4 regions of the Peribacillus sp. P4_B1 genome follow, and region 4 is predicted to be linked to each of the others. Evidence: riboswitches for the same ligand, from Rfam matches in the RefSeq annotation. Region 4 holds a riboswitch; each other region holds the start of a gene.
What was found. A riboswitch is a leader RNA that binds a small molecule or an ion and turns the genes downstream of it on or off. The one in region 4 is predicted to bind preQ1.
Positions count from the first base shown of each region.

Region 1 (3,868 bases), on a different contig from region 4:
CGAAAGTTCGTACATGGTAGCCGCAATCTGTTTGCTGCCCTGTTGCACTTCATTTGCTGATTGAGTCAGATCCTCGCTTTGGTTGGAAACGGATTCGGATACAACCAGCATTTTTTCGATCGTATCACGAAGGTTTTTCTGCATTTGGTTGGCGGATACCGTTAATTCACCCATTTCATCATTTGACTTTTGCTCCAGTGGCTCATGATTCAGTTTTCCGTCAGCAACCATTTTCATCCTGTCCCTGACTTTAAGGAGGGGGGTGGTAATGAGGTTTGCAGTCACAAGTGCAAGCACAAGGCCGATAAGGACTGCCGCAATGGATATGATGATACTTGTAGACTTAACCGATTTCCCGCTTGCGATGACGGTTTCACCTAAATCGACAATCGTTTTTTCGCGTTCGGAAGCTAGCTCTCTAAACCCATCCATCAATTCATTGCTTATTGGTGCAACTTCATCCTTTAGTATTTCTATAGCACGTTCTTCATTTCCTTGATCATATTGTGTAAATACGCGGTCTATAATAATCGTTCTCCAATCCACGCTTTTCTCAATCAATTCCTTCGTTTTTTCAGAATCACTTAAGGCTAATAGATCCTCCTGAATGACTTTGCTTTCTTCGGTATATTTTAAGAACTTCTCTTTATTACTTTCGTCGCCATATAGAATATAGCCTCTTGCGAGTGCGCTTCTTTGTGCAACATTATTGAGTAGTTGTTCTTCATCAATTAGAATCGGCAATTTTTGGCTAATGATATCTTTGGAATGTACAAGTGACTTATTGCTGCTATAAATATTAAATGCTCCTAAGATGATACACAAAGATATGATGAGTGAAAAATGCTGCCAATATCTTTCCTTTAATACTTTTCAAATTAATGAACCCCTTTATCGATATTTTATTCCCTCTTTTTTTATCGGATAAATAATGGGTTATTTAAGCAGATGAGAAGATAACCAAGTTCTCCGTTAGGTGTGATTTTCCATAATCCAAACATCTTGATTTCTTCTCGTTTTCAAGTTACTATTGACTTGGAAAAATATAATATTCCGCGTTATGGCGGAAGAGGTTCTAGCTACCCTCTCAAAAAAACTAAGGAGAAACAGTGCTCTTTTCTTAGGGTGCTGTTTTTTTCCGTAAAAAGGAGTTTTATAGAAATGAAGAAGAAAGAAAAGGCAGTGGTTGTGTTTAGCGGAGGTCAGGACAGTACGACGTGCCTGTTCTGGGCGATGGAGAGATATGAGGAAGTGGAAGCGGTGACGTTTGATTATAATCAGCGGCACAGCTTGGAAATCGAATGCGCTCAAGAGATTGCCAAGGAATTGGGCGTGAACCATCATATCCTTGACATGTCGCTGCTGAACCAATTGGCACCGAATGCTTTGACGAGAAGTGACATTGCAGTGGAGGACGGGGAAGACGGGGAATTGCCGTCGACGTTCGTACCAGGGCGGAATTTACTGTTCCTATCGTTTGCCGGAGTGTTGGCCAGTCAGATTGGCGCTAAACATATTGTCACCGGTGTCTGTGAAACGGATTTCAGCGGATATCCGGACTGCCGGGATGTATTCATTAAATCGTTGAATGTGACCTTGAACTTGTCGATGGACCAGTCATTCGTGATTGATACGCCGCTTATGTGGCTTAATAAAGAGGAAACATGGGAGCTTGCCGATCAGCTTGGCGCGTTCGACTTTGTCCGCGAAAAGACCCTGACTTGCTATAACGGAATCATATCAGACGGCTGTGGAGATTGTCCGGCATGTAAGTTGCGGAAAAAAGGATTGGATGACTATGTAAGCAGACGGAAGGTGCTTTCGTGATGTACGGTTTTACTATAGTAGATAAACTCCAAAAAATAGATCAAGATATTCAGCGCAGCCAATTGAAATATACAACTAAAAGGGTCATGGTCAGTAAGGAATTTACCTTTGACGCAGCACACCATCTACATGACTATGAAGGAAAATGCAAGAACTTGCATGGCCATACGTATAAGGTCATTTTCGGATTGAGCGGGTATACGGATTCACGCGGTTTGATGATAGATTTCGGGGACATCAAGGATATATGGAAAAATGAAATTGAAATCCACCTTGATCATCGTTATTTGAATGAAACCTTGCCGCTCATGAACACTACGGCTGAAAATATGGTTGTCTGGATTTATGAAAAAATGGCCGAAGCCCTTTCATTAAAGGAATATGAGGGTGCTAGGGTCGAATTCGTTCGACTATACGAAACGCCGACAAGCTATGCCGAAGCCAGACGGGAGTGGATGGAAAGTGAGTAAACTCCCGGTTATGGAAATCTTCGGACCGACCATACAAGGTGAGGGAATGGTCATTGGCCAAAAAACCATGTTCGTTCGGACGGCTGGCTGCGATTATTCATGTGCCTGGTGTGATTCCGCATTTACTTGGGATGGAACCGGTAAGGAAGATACCGTCCAAATGACTGCCGAGGAAATATGGGATGAGCTGAAGCGGATTGGGGGTGCCGGTTTTTCCTTCGTGACGATATCAGGCGGAAACCCGGCACTGCTGAAAAACTTAAACAGCCTGGTAGCGATCCTACATGAAAATAAAATGAAAATAGGTGTCGAAACACAAGGGAGCAGATGGCAGGATTGGTTTCTCGATATTGATGAATTGACTATTTCTCCTAAGCCGCCGAGTTCAAAAATGAACACGGACTTTACGGTGCTCGACCAAATCATATCGAACCTTGCCAATCGAAACCCTGAAAACCATGTCTCATTGAAGGTAGTCGTCTTTAACGAAGAGGATTATCAATATGCTAAAAATGTACATGGCCGCTACCCCGATATTCCTTTTTATCTGCAGGTCGGCAATGACGACAGCAGTACGGCGGATGATCGTCAATTGATCAGCGGGCTTTTGAGGAAATACGAGGAGCTAATTGATAAAGTGATAGCCGATGATGAATTGAATGATGTGAAAGTGCTGCCACAGCTTCATACCTATATATGGGGCAACAAGCGAGGCGTGTAAAGATCTGAGACAGAAGGCGGTGTGATGCGTAATCACACTGCCTTTTACATATGGAAAGCTACCTATACCTTTTGAAGGTGTGTAGCTTTGAAGGCTGATGTGTATTTAAGGCCATACCCAAATAACCGATCCATTCCAATATGTGCGGTCCAAATTGACCCGATCATCATAAGCGCATCTGACTTTAGAAAAATGGCTAGCAAAATCATGAAAATGGACAGGGTATAAGTGTGAAATAGGTTATAAACCTTTGCTCCAACTCGATCATCAATCAGATAGGCCAACATGGAAACATCAGGCGATAAAATAAATAAAAGGAAAATCCACCAGCTGAATTCATATAACGAATAGATGTAGATCATCGCTAAAAGGACCATGAGTCCTTCGATATGAAGGAATTTCTTTACCATTTTCCAACCTCCCAAAACTTAATTAACCATTGGTCAATAATTTTAGTGAAAAATCAAACAATGTTCTTGATGATATTTTTCACGTGAAAATAAGCTAAACCTTTTACATCTGGATAGGATAGTTCAGAATTGATATAAAAAGTTATGAATCCGTGAAGAGAAAGGAAAATGGACCATATGGATGCAGGATTCAGTTTGTTGTCGGTTAATTCTGTCAAGGATTGGATTAGCTTTTCATAGGTTTTATTAGAATCGAATTGAAGCAACTGCTGAATTTCTTTTTCCTTGGATAAAAACATGATGGAATAATGATTCTGTTGTGTTAAACCAAACTCAATGAAGCATAATAAAATCTTTTCGATTTTTTGAGAAGGGTCATTTTCCGACATGATGATATCATCGATTAAATGATTTAAAACGGAAAAATCCGTTTTCACCAA
Region 1 covers NZ_JBFUHM010000048.1:18,726-22,593, reverse strand. Annotated here, with positions in the region: gene AC1DVK_RS21445 (methyl-accepting chemotaxis protein) at 1-825, opposite strand, end outside; PreQ1 riboswitch class I at 1,064-1,106, shown strand; gene queC (7-cyano-7-deazaguanine synthase QueC) at 1,162-1,827, shown strand; gene queD (6-carboxytetrahydropterin synthase QueD) at 1,827-2,297, shown strand; gene queE (7-carboxy-7-deazaguanine synthase QueE) at 2,290-3,018, shown strand; gene AC1DVK_RS21425 (DUF4260 domain-containing protein) at 3,081-3,428, opposite strand; gene AC1DVK_RS21420 (TetR/AcrR family transcriptional regulator) at 3,482-3,868, opposite strand, start outside.
Region 1: it holds a riboswitch for preQ1, as region 4 does, so the genes downstream of both, queC (7-cyano-7-deazaguanine synthase QueC) here and AC1DVK_RS15815 (QueT transporter family protein) in region 4, are expected to answer to the same signal.

Region 2 (3,868 bases), on a different contig from region 4:
TTGGTCTCCATGCAACAGTGCTTTTAGATTTCCATGAATCCCAGTGATGACCTCCTCGGATATATCCAGCTCTTCAGCAATGCTCGCATAGCGGGATACCACATCTTCTATCAAATGCTCTCCGTTATCCCCGCGCAGCTGCTGTTCCGCAGCCTCAATCAATAGATCCGTCACCTTTATATCATTTGAATTGCGTTTCCCTGGAGCCGAAACGACAACAATCTTCCTCTCTGGATCAGCAACTACAATTTCGAATACCTTTTTCACCTGTTCACCTGACGCAAGTGAACTTCCGCCAAACTTTGCAACCTTCATCACGACATCCCCTATTTTTGAAAATATTCTGTCAAAATTAACTCTTCCTATTATTACGTTTTTTTACGAAACAATCAAGTGTTAATTCCTTGGTAGGAGGACATTTGTATTTTTAAAGAATACAAAATAGTGAGTTTACTGAATGAGAATAGCAAAAAACCAAAAAAAAGACAACGGCATAAGCCAGTTGTCTTTTTCTAATCTTTAGCGATTATCCACCGTTTCCGGGTATAAGTCATGATTCATCAAGCGGTAATCCGCCATTTCTTCATACTTCGTACCTGGTTTACCATAATTTGTGTAAGGATCGATGGAGATTCCGCCCCTAGGTGTAAACTTGCCCCAGACTTCAATATATTTGGGATCCATCAACTCGATTAAATCATTCATGATGATGTTCATGCAGTCTTCATGGAAATCACCATGATTACGGAAGCTGAATAAATAAAGTTTCAATGACTTGCTTTCCACCATCTTCACACTTGGAATATAGCTGATGTAAATGGTTGCAAAGTCCGGCTGGCCCGTTATTGGACATAAGCTAGTGAATTCCGGGCAATTGAATTTGACGAAATAGTCCCGGTTCGGATGCTTGTTATCGAATGATTCCAGAATTTCAGGCGCATAGTCAAATGTATATTTTGTCCCTTGATTCCCAAGCAGTGTGATATCTTTTTTTAATTCTTCTTCTTTTCTTCCAGACATAAAAAGTCCTCCTCATCCACGTTTGTCAGGGGAGATTCATAAAATGGGCCTCTATATAACAAAAACCATATCTCCTCAAAGATATGGTTGATTCGCAAAAAAATAATCAAAGCCATAGTTTTTTTAAGAGGGTGAAGCTATGAACCTCTCCCGTTTATCGGGAAATATTTAAAATTGTCATAGTAAATATAGAAAAAAAAATCTAATCTGTCAATCTACTTTTTATTTTAGTTTGATTCCTACACGTATTCGGCTTAAAATGTAGAAGAAGTTTATCCTACATGAAGGAAGAGATTAAAGCAATGTGGATTTTTGCGGCTCTTATCACCAGTTTATGTTTCGGAATCAATAACAGCATTTTTAAATGGAGTAACGGAAAGGGTTACTCAAAGGTACATATCCAATTTTTCTTTTATTTTACCGCCTTCATCATGGCACTTTTATATAGCGGATTTGTAGATGGCTTGACTACTAACTGGCCATCCATCTTGCTTGGTGGAGCCATTGGTGTACTGAACGCTAACGGTAATATCCAGATGGCAAGTGCCTTTGAAAAAGGACCGGCAAGTTTGACATCACCACTGATTGCGGCAAATGCAATATTTCCCATCCTCTGTGCTGCATTAATTTTTCATGAGCATATTTCTTCACTGCAGTGGAGCGGAATTGTCTGCATGCTGCTCGCTACCCTTGTCATTCAGTATACACCTAATGCTAAGGGCAATCATCAATATTTACCTTGGATGATGCACACATTATTCGCGATTTTCTCATTTGGTGTGCTAGGTATCTTAATGACGACATCAACCCGTCTTCATTTAAACTCCCTTGATATCCTAGTATCAATGTATGGTGGCGGAACACTTTATCTCATTTCGGCATTAGCCATCAAGAATGAGAAGATTAAGTTAATGGAAGTGAAAATTGGATCACTCGTAGGGTTATTAAGCATCATAGCCTATGGATGTTATTTCTTTGCATTAAATACTGGAATCGCCAGCATCATCTTTCCTGTCGTCAGCCTGAACTGTTTAGTTGTCGTATTCGCTGGTTGTTATTTATTCAAAGAAAAACTTAAATCCTATCAAATTGCCGGCGTACTTGCAGCATTAATCGGAATTATCTTAACGAAAATATGAATAGTTAATTTTACAAAAACAACCTGGCTGTTATGCGCACACAAGCCAGGTCGTCTTTATATAGCCGCAAAAAAGGGTATGGTCTGACCCCAATACACAAGCCTTGTACACATAAAAATAGGCTCTTTTCGTAAAGATTGTTGTTTTTAAAACGAAACTATTTAAGGTTGATTGGAGCAGAAGTGCGAGACTCCTGCGGGAGCAGCGGGACAGGTGAGACCCCACAGGCGTTTACGCCGAGGAGGCTCACCGCCCGCACCAAGGAAAGCGAGCATCTGGAGGGGAAATCAACCACAACTCACTACCTGGTAAATAGCAACAAAGTATGTGAAAACAGCCTAAAAATAAATAAGGAAATGGAGTCTGTCAAAAAAAGTGTTGACATTCCCTTGAAAATATCAGATAATTTTGAATATTAAATCCCCACACTTGCTACTTCGCAATGTTTGAAAAGTCTTCCCCCACGGGTATAAAAGAAGTAGGTACAACCACCTCATTACTGAACCAAGAAAGGAAAGATGCATAATGGTAAAAGTTACAGTAACAGTTGATTTCCAAGGAAAATCTTATCAAACTAACGTCCTTACTAAACCAGGTACTAATCAAGAAGAAATTTTACAACAAGCCTTTAATCAAGTGGAAAAACAATGGAAAGCTTAAAAAAGCAGGCATCGCTTTAGATACCTGCTTTTTTTATTACCCTTTTAGACATAATCATCAAAATTACTTTTCGCATTTCAATCCAGATTTATTGTATTTCATTTATAGTATTCTAATGAATTTTTTCTATTCAAAGAACTCCTCGATAACGATTTTCCCCTAAATCCACTTTTAATAACTTTTCCCACATAATACCAATTTGGATGTGTCAGTTTGTGAACATTCAACTCTCAATCTGAATCAGAAAAAAAGAGCGACTTTGTTTATGTTCCTTTTAAACTACATCCCTTACTAATGGCATTGAACGTTCCTGAAGGCTATTGGAGAGCAGACTATACGCAACTACTTTCTTCTTGTACTGTTTAACTACATCCACGTGGTCGTTGTAAATGTACAAAAATAACCTAACATCCTTCTTGCCTTTTTTAGTATCAATGACTAATGGAGCCCCACTGTTCTCTGGATGTAAAAATAATTGTTCGTTACCCGGAAATATATGATTCTTTTTCAAAAATTTAGCTTTGTTGAAATAATTAATAACTTGAATTTTTTCTTCACCTTCCAACCGTTTTCCGTCAAAGGTTACGATGGCATTCGCGTCACTAAGTTCTGAATGCATTTCAAATTTGCTGAGAATCCAATTCACTGCATCTGTTGGAAGACAGGTAACTAATAATTTAATCAAACTTATGAGAATTGTCAAAATCAAAACCGGCAATGTCATATTCATCATCTCCGCTAAGGCATAGTTAACTACTATATCACTTATTATATCAAAAGAGCGGAAAGCTTTTCTTAGGAAATGTGTCCGTTCTATTAACGTTTAACTATTGGTGAATATAAAAACTTTATACTAACTTAATCATCTTGATCATCTAATTTCAAAAATGGATTCTTTTTGTTTACGCTAAAATTATTTTTTAAAGATATATCCAATATCACGTTTGAATTTGAGTCTCATTTTCAATATATCTAAATGCAAAAAGCCCACCGTACCCATTATAATGCAGGATACACAATAAATTAAGGAGATACTAAATTATTTTCCA
Region 2 covers NZ_JBFUHM010000050.1:23,591-27,458, forward strand. Annotated here, with positions in the region: gene AC1DVK_RS21790 (aspartate kinase) at 1-315, opposite strand, end outside; gene queF (preQ(1) synthase) at 520-1,020, opposite strand; PreQ1 riboswitch class I at 1,129-1,174, opposite strand; gene AC1DVK_RS21800 (DMT family transporter) at 1,302-2,159, shown strand; gene AC1DVK_RS21805 (hypothetical protein) at 2,300-2,578, shown strand; gene AC1DVK_RS21810 (BA3454 family stress response protein) at 2,685-2,819, shown strand; gene AC1DVK_RS21815 (YfmQ family protein) at 3,094-3,543, opposite strand.
Region 2: it holds a riboswitch for preQ1, as region 4 does, so the genes downstream of both, queF (preQ(1) synthase) here and AC1DVK_RS15815 (QueT transporter family protein) in region 4, are expected to answer to the same signal.

Region 3 (3,868 bases), on a different contig from region 4:
GCTTGATTATGGCAGCAATTCTCCTACTATCTCTTTACCTCATTTACAAAACAGCCTTGGTTCTTCCGGGATATAGTGGAAAGACTTTAAAAAAAGCAAAACTTCTGCACATTTTCAATATTTCACTCGGCATCTTGATTTTGTCAGTTACCTTATTTTTCTTATATGCTTTTTTAATCTTCTCAAGTGAAGTCCAGCCGTTTATGCTTTTATTTTTCATCCCGACCGTCTTATGGATTTCGTTATATACCCTACAGATTAAACTGTTAAAAAAGCTTCCTGTTGCTTCAAATATATGTGCTGTTTTACAGGTATTACTTGTTCTAGCCATTATTGTTACGATGATGATACTCTACCGTTAAGGAGTCCTTCAAATGAAAAAGATGCACATCTATCTCATTCTGATCACGCTTGCGATTGTGACTGTCTTGTTTGTCATCGCCGGATTGATCTTTAAAAAAGAAGAAAATGAAAAGCAGCAGGGCTTAACCAATCAATACGACGTATCCGCCCAAGGAACAATTGCATACGTCACACACATTAAGGGGAAACCACAATTAAAGCTCTATAATCCTGCATTATCCATTGAAGAAAAAGTCCTTGAATTGAGCAACGATGAACAAATCCTTGACCCGACTTATTCCTACGAAGGGGATATACTTGCCTTTATCGTAGCTAAAAAGAACCAAGAAGAAGATTCAACCAGTTCCATTCACCTTTTTGATATGAAATCACAGAAAATCAGTGAATTATTCAAAGCAGACTTCCTGGTCACAGAACTCGATTTCACAAAAAGCGGCCGCTCTCTCTTTTATATCGGAGCCGGTACGTTTAAAAACTACTCGCCGATCACGGGTCCCCGCCCTCACGATCTCGATATTTACGAGTTTGATATAGAAAAAAAGGAGTCCATCCAACTAACCTCTTTTAAGAAATATGGTCTTAGTTCCCTAAATGTCTCCCTTGATGGAGAAGCCGCTTATTATCAAACCGATGATGACGCGGATGCTAAAACGGCTGATGATATTTTTGAAACGCATCAACGGATTTTCAAAGTGAAATTTGACAAATCAAGTGTCGAAACTGTCACAGATTCTAAACGTGATGTCGACATTTTTGATTTCACAATTACCCCTGATGAAAAAACGATGATTTTCCAGTCCATCTCCAATGAGCAATCAGGCAGTACCTATATTTATGAGCTATATAGCTATGACCTCAAAACCAAGACCGAAAAGCAGCTGACCCATCTTCAAGGATACACAGATCGCCCAGTCATCAGCAGCGATTCAAAAAATGTCTATTTTATGGTAGACAAGAAATTCGGCAAAAGCGATCCACAGTATCACCTATATAAAGTGGAGATTGATGGAGCCAACCCCGAAGAAATTTTGTTGCCTAATTAATAAAAAAGGATTCCCGCACCAATTATTGACGGTGCCAGAATCCTTTTTTTATGGGGTTACTCGTGAATTTGGACTGTTTACTCGTAAGTTTCGCACATTTACTCGTGAATTCATGCTACACTCCTGGTTTCGCGCTGTTTATTCGTGGGTTCGGCTATTTACTCGTGAATTTTGCACATTTACTCGTGAATTCCGCACGTTTACTCGTGAATTTCGCGCGTTTACTCGTGAATTTCGCACGTTTACTCGTGAATTCATGCTACACTCTTGATTTCGCGCTGTTTATTCGTGAGTTCGGCTATTTACTCGTGGGTTTCGCACGTTTACTCGTGAGTTTTGCACATTTACTCGTGAATTCATGCTACATTCTTGATTTCGCGCTGTTTATTCGTGGGTTCGGCTTGTTTACGTGAGTTTTGCACGTTTACTCGTGAATTCCGCACATTTACTCGTCAATTCATGCTACACTCTTGATTTCGCGCTGTTTATTCGTGGGTTCGGCTATTTACTCGTGAATTTTGCACATTTACTCGTGGGTTTCGCACGTTTACTCGTGAGTTTTGCACATTTACTCGTGAATTCATGCTACATTCTTGATTTCGCGCTGTTTATTCGTGGGTTCGGCTTGTTTACTCGTGGGTTTCGCACGTTTACTCGTGAATTCATGCTACACTCTTGATTTCGCGCTGTTTACTCGTGGGGTTCGGCTATTTACTCGTGAGTTTTGCACGTTTACTCGTGAGTTTCGCACATTTACTCGTGAGTTTCGCACGTTTACTCGTGAATTCATGCTACACTCTTGATTTCGCGCTGTTTACTCGTGGGGTTCGGCTATTTACTCGTAAGTTTTGCACGTTTACTCGTGAATTCCGCACATTTACTCGTGAGTTTCGCACGTTTACTCGTGAATTCATGCTACACTCTTGATTCCGCACTTTTATTCGTGGGTTACTTCAGTCACGCAAAAAAAGGACCTAATTTGGCCCTTTTTTGTCTATTCCTTTATGTTTCCGATAATTGGCGCAGGAGAGCTTCATACATTCCCCCTGGACATGCGGACCATATTTTTCGCGAAAGGCCTCGAGGCAATAGCATTTATCTTCTTCCTTTTTGGTTCCATCCATCGGTGCATCCCTCCTAGAATTCAACCGGAGACTACGCGCTTTTCCAGTCTTACATTGATTCGTCCCAACAGTACGGCACCGATTGACTGAATGACTGTTTTAACGATGATTTGTCCGATAATCGCAGCGGGTACGGCTTCCCATGGCAATATATTGGCACCTAGTGGACTTAGGCCAATCACGACAAATATCACCGAATCGAAAAACCCTCCAACGATCCCGCTGTAAAACACCCTCCAACTCATCGGGAGCTTTAACCGGGTATAAATTTCCGTATCCGCTGTTTCTGCCACCACGAACGATAATGCAGAAGCAAATACAATCAATAACGTATCTCCTAATAAAAATGAAACACATGCAGATAAAATAAGTGCGGTGACGATACACATATAGGTTTTCGCACGGCCGAATTTATTCTGGACCAGATCTCGAAAGATGAAGGTTCCTCCGATGAGCAATGTACCCATCGGAATGATGAACATGCCCAAATGTAATGGATCAAAAGCTGCTGTAACCACATTCGCCGTGACGATGGATACTAAATAAAATAGAATTCTTAACATTTAATTCATTCTCCTTATACAGAAAAAACAGCACCCTAAGAAAGAGCACTGTTCCCCTTAGTTTTTTTGAGAGGGTAGCTAGAACCTCTTCCGCCGGAGCGGATTATCATTTCCTTATTTATCGTAGCTTGAAAACGGTTGGAAATCAAGAAGTTTCCATATGGCCTGATCCTAAAATGTATTCAAGCTTATATCCTTTCAATAATCGCCTTATGATTTCGTTTTGGTCACTGGGAATGGTGCGAATCCACGGATTTCATTTACAGACTCGATAAGCCAATATCCGCTTTGCCAAAGCTTAACACTTAGCAAATGTTCAAGGCTTTTGCCGATTCCTGTCGCAGAAAACTGCTTGACCGGCTGGATATAAAAAGCAGACAATCATTGATAGAGCTATGATACGATTTTGATATTGCAACCCTTTTTGTTTTTATTTGGCACGGACTTGATAAGGAGTGCTAGAAGTATAAACGCGAGGAGGAAAAAGAATAATGAAAAAACCAACGTTTGTCTATCCTATTTATATCGCAACCACACCAGAGAAGCTTTGGGAAGCCCTAACGAGTGGCGAATTCACAAAAAAATATCACTTTGGATGTCAAATCAAGTCATCCTTTCAAGAAGGCGCAACCGTTACATATTTGCTGGAAGATGGACGAATCACTGACCATGGAAATGTACTTAAGTGTGAGCCGCTGCAACTGCTCTCTTTTACATGGAACACGATAGGAGACGAAACACCCCGCGAGGATCCTTCTCGGGTCACTTTTCAACT
Region 3 covers NZ_JBFUHM010000048.1:12,188-16,055, forward strand. Annotated here, with positions in the region: gene AC1DVK_RS21355 (permease prefix domain 1-containing protein) at 1-362, shown strand, start outside; gene AC1DVK_RS21360 (TolB family protein) at 375-1,406, shown strand; gene AC1DVK_RS21365 (hypothetical protein) at 1,432-1,677, shown strand; gene AC1DVK_RS21370 (hypothetical protein) at 1,655-1,819, shown strand; gene AC1DVK_RS21375 (hypothetical protein) at 1,816-2,085, shown strand; gene AC1DVK_RS21380 (hypothetical protein) at 2,124-2,333, shown strand; gene AC1DVK_RS21385 (hypothetical protein) at 2,381-2,530, opposite strand; gene AC1DVK_RS21390 (VUT family protein) at 2,551-3,093, opposite strand; PreQ1 riboswitch class I at 3,145-3,187, opposite strand; gene AC1DVK_RS21395 (hypothetical protein) at 3,304-3,474, opposite strand; gene AC1DVK_RS21400 (SRPBCC family protein) at 3,585-3,868, shown strand, end outside.
Region 3: it holds a riboswitch for preQ1, as region 4 does, so the genes downstream of both, AC1DVK_RS21390 (VUT family protein) here and AC1DVK_RS15815 (QueT transporter family protein) in region 4, are expected to answer to the same signal.

Region 4 (3,868 bases):
GTTCGATGATTTGATGTTTGCTGAATGGAAGTTCCTGTGGTTTTGCCAGAACGAGTAACTCACTTACAATTAGATTGATCCGGTCCAATTCACTTAACATAATCGTGTAGTATTGTTCATAGGGATGGTCGCTCTTTTTAAGCAGCTGGACGAAGCCCTTTAAAGAAGTCAACGGGTTTCGTACTTCGTGGGCTACACTTGCGGCTAGCTCGCCAACTATCGACAATTTTTCGGTTCTTCTCAAGCGTGCTTCAGTTTCTCGAATTTGAGTGACCTCTTTAGCATAAGTGATGATCCCGACCAAATCTTCGCCAACCATCATCGGGACAAACGTACATGAAAGTAAGATGGACTTCCCGTACTTCGTTATGAATTCTATATCTTTCCCTTTTTTGATCCCCTTATGGTTTTCCATGACATATTGGCAAGATGTACGGATTAAATCCGCATCTTCTGCTGAAAATTTCAAATTAATGAATGAGGCACCATGTATTTCTTCTTTTTGAAAGCCTGTTACCGTTTCAAACCTTGGATTTACGGTCGTGATCAATCCGTTTAAATCAAGCATCAGCATCGGATAAGGATTGTGTTCAAACAATGATTTATAGCGTTGTTCACTATCGAATAATTGTTTCTCCGCGACAACCCTTTCAGAAATATCCCTGCCAATGACGACTAAGCCTTTTCGTGAACCATCCTCATGGAACAGAGGAACTTTGATTGTATCAAAGGTCTTGTGATTGCCGTTGGGAAGAGGGATGATTTCCTCACATCTTGTGATTTCCCCTTTTACCCACGTTTCTTCATCGGAACCTTCACAGTATATCAACGCCTCTTTATAAAATTCGGAGTATTCTGCGAGTTCGCTGTCTTTTTTTCCTTTATAGTCTACATGCTCCAATTGAAATAATTGCAGCCCGAAGGCATTGGATTCAAGCCATCGGCCATCACCATCCTTGAAGTTAACGAAATCCACCATTGAATTGATGAGGGTACGCCGACGTTGTTCCGCTTCTTTTAATTGTTTGAATTCTTCCCTTTTAGCTAAGTAAAGGTATAAGATCAAGCCTATAGATAAAAGGAAAAAAATGCCTTCCGCTCTTTGAAGTTGAATGAAGAACTCTTTGTTATGGATATTTGTAGTTAAAAAATAGTCGAACACGACTAGTGTAAGAATCCCGGATAGGATATAAATTGCTAAAATGGAGCGTTTGGACATGGAGATTCTCCCTGATTTTAAGACATTTCAAAGGTAAAATTACATACACATTTTAACAAACTATCGGAAAAAAATATATGCAGAATCCTAAATAAAAAAACAGGGGCCAATGCGGTCACCTGTTTTTTCTGAATAAGGATAGTTTCTTTTTCTTTTTTGCACGCTTATAGATAATGAAAAATAGTAAGAAAAGGAGTGCAAGTGCAGCTAGCGTATATTGGTTCATTTCAACGGATAGGAATCCATATGGGATTAGAGATAGGAAGAAAAAGTATATAAGGTTGCCTAGTGCCGTCGCAAATAAAAAATCCTTGAAAGTGACGGTGCTGACTCCAGCTGCCAAGTTAATTAAACTTGTTGGGATAAGCGGGAAAATCCTGCCGGTAAAAACGTACATGAAACCATGCTCTACAACAGTTTCTTGCCACTTTTTTCCCATCTTCTTTAAAAGAGGTTCCTGAAACCAGTTTCTTGCTGCATAAAAAATAAACCCTGACGCAACAACACTTGTAAACCAACTCCATAGGTAGCCATATATGAATCCGAATATCGTGACATTGATAGTCAGGAGCAATATTAAGGGGATGATTGTAAATGAATTTTGGACAAACATCAATACGAATGTCACAATAAATGTAAGCAATAAGTTTTCCATCAATATGCCAATAACTGAATCCAAGTCACTTTTCCAAATCAAAGTAAATAATTCTGCATTTGAAAAAATAAATAATGCCATTACCAATAGACCGGTTAAAGTCAGGACTTTTTTCAAAGGGTCACCACCATTCTGACTAATAGTTTATCATTTTCAAGTTCATTGGTGAAAACAGAGCTGTCGCATGATGCAGACAGCTCTGTTTACATTATAGTGGGTTAACGACGCGAGGATTCCTTTATAGCCACTTTTCAAACTGAATTCTTTTGTTCATTCCATAAATAATTGGCGCACCAATCAAGAGGACAACGAACTCACCAACAGCCGTGGTCATCCAGCTTAACCAGAATGGTAAGCCAAAGGCAAGGTTCAGTTCAATTGCAATTAAGAACATTGTGAATGTGAAAAAGATAATCGTGGCGAACATTCGTCCTTTAATGCTTTTTATGAACCGAGATACAAAAATGACAAGCAATAAGGCGAGTACGGATTGCCCTACCCCGAAAATCAAATCAAATGGCACCATCGGCGAAAAAAGCAGATTAGATATGAAGACGCCGCCCACGATACCGTAGATATACTTTTTATTGAATACAATCAGATGATTCAACATTTCCGGTACACGAAATTGGAACATCTCAAAAGCAATTGGTTTAAACACCAATGAGACCGCCACATACAAGGCAGCCAATAACCCGTTTATCACGAGTGTACGAACATTCATTTTACTCTCTCCCTAGTTTTTTATCGTGGGATGGTTACGAACCACGTTAAGGCTTTTGCCCGAAGATTAATAGTATCTCATGTAAGCTTGTTTGGTCAATTTGTAAAGAATGGTTGTATTTATAAGGCAGGGGAAGTCCAAAAGGATTTTGATTTATTGTAATGAAGGATGATATTATTTTTGTATGAACTTCAAAGGAGTGAAAATTATATGTGTATCGAGAGTGTCAAAAGCCATTTTAAACAATGGGACCGGGAAGGCGATGTAATGGAGTTCGAAACATCGAGTGCTACGGTGATTGAGGCAGCAGTTACCATCGGCGTTATCCCAGCACGGATCGCTAAGACTCTTTCCTTTAGGGGGGAAGGTGAACATGCTATTTTGGTTGTAGCGGCAGGGGACGCAAAAGTGGATAATAAGAAATTTCGTCAGGTGTTCGGATTCAAGGCACGAATGTTATCACCTGAGGAAGTGCTCGAACAAACAGGCCATGCCATCGGAGGAGTTTGCCCATTCGGACTTGCAAACAATCTAGATGTTTTTCTTGATGTATCAATGAAGCGCTTTGAGTCATTGTTCCCGGCATGCGGCAGTACGAACTCTGCAATAGAACTTACACTCGCTGAATTATTTGAATATTCAGGAGCAAAGGGTTGGGTGGATGTTTGTAAGGCTTGGGAAGGAGAGGGGAATGAGGAAACGGCGGTAGGCAATGCTGTTGATGGCATTTGATTTATGGTGCCAAAAAGATCCAGATGAATGGGATTGAGTCCACATGGGTGGACTTTATTTATTGATGACATGGACATTTTATTATTCAGTTAGCGGTTAAAGCCTTATAAACTTGTTCGAATGCGATTGCTCCAAAACTTTTGAAGAGGCAAACGCTCTTAAAGCGGTTCGTGATTGGTAAAACGTGCAGAAAGTTCATAAGCGGAGGATGAAAGATGTTAATTGGAAGCCATGGGAAAAGCAATAGCAGCTATCTTAGTCTTAAAACTCTTTATGAGGAAAATATCACGGTAAAGAGCATAGCCCAGGAGCTTGAGTTTTGCCATAAAAACGATCTGGCGCTGGATATCCAGAAAGCTCTGGAAAAAAAGAATTTTGATATATTGGCAGTGCAAGATCAAGGAGAAATCATCGGATATATAGATAGGGAAGAACTAGGTGAAGGGAGCGTTTCGGAATATTTAAGAAATTTTTCACCAAGGGAAATGGTTTCGGATTCAACCCCTTTGATCCAGCTTCTCCATATTTTTAAGAATAA
Region 4 covers NZ_JBFUHM010000026.1:45,645-49,512, reverse strand. Annotated here, with positions in the region: gene AC1DVK_RS15825 (PAS domain S-box protein) at 1-1,219, opposite strand, end outside; gene AC1DVK_RS15820 (TVP38/TMEM64 family protein) at 1,335-1,991, opposite strand; gene AC1DVK_RS15815 (QueT transporter family protein) at 2,113-2,598, opposite strand; PreQ1 riboswitch class I at 2,605-2,649, opposite strand; gene AC1DVK_RS15810 (YbaK/EbsC family protein) at 2,809-3,330, shown strand; gene AC1DVK_RS15805 (hypothetical protein) at 3,546-3,868, shown strand, end outside.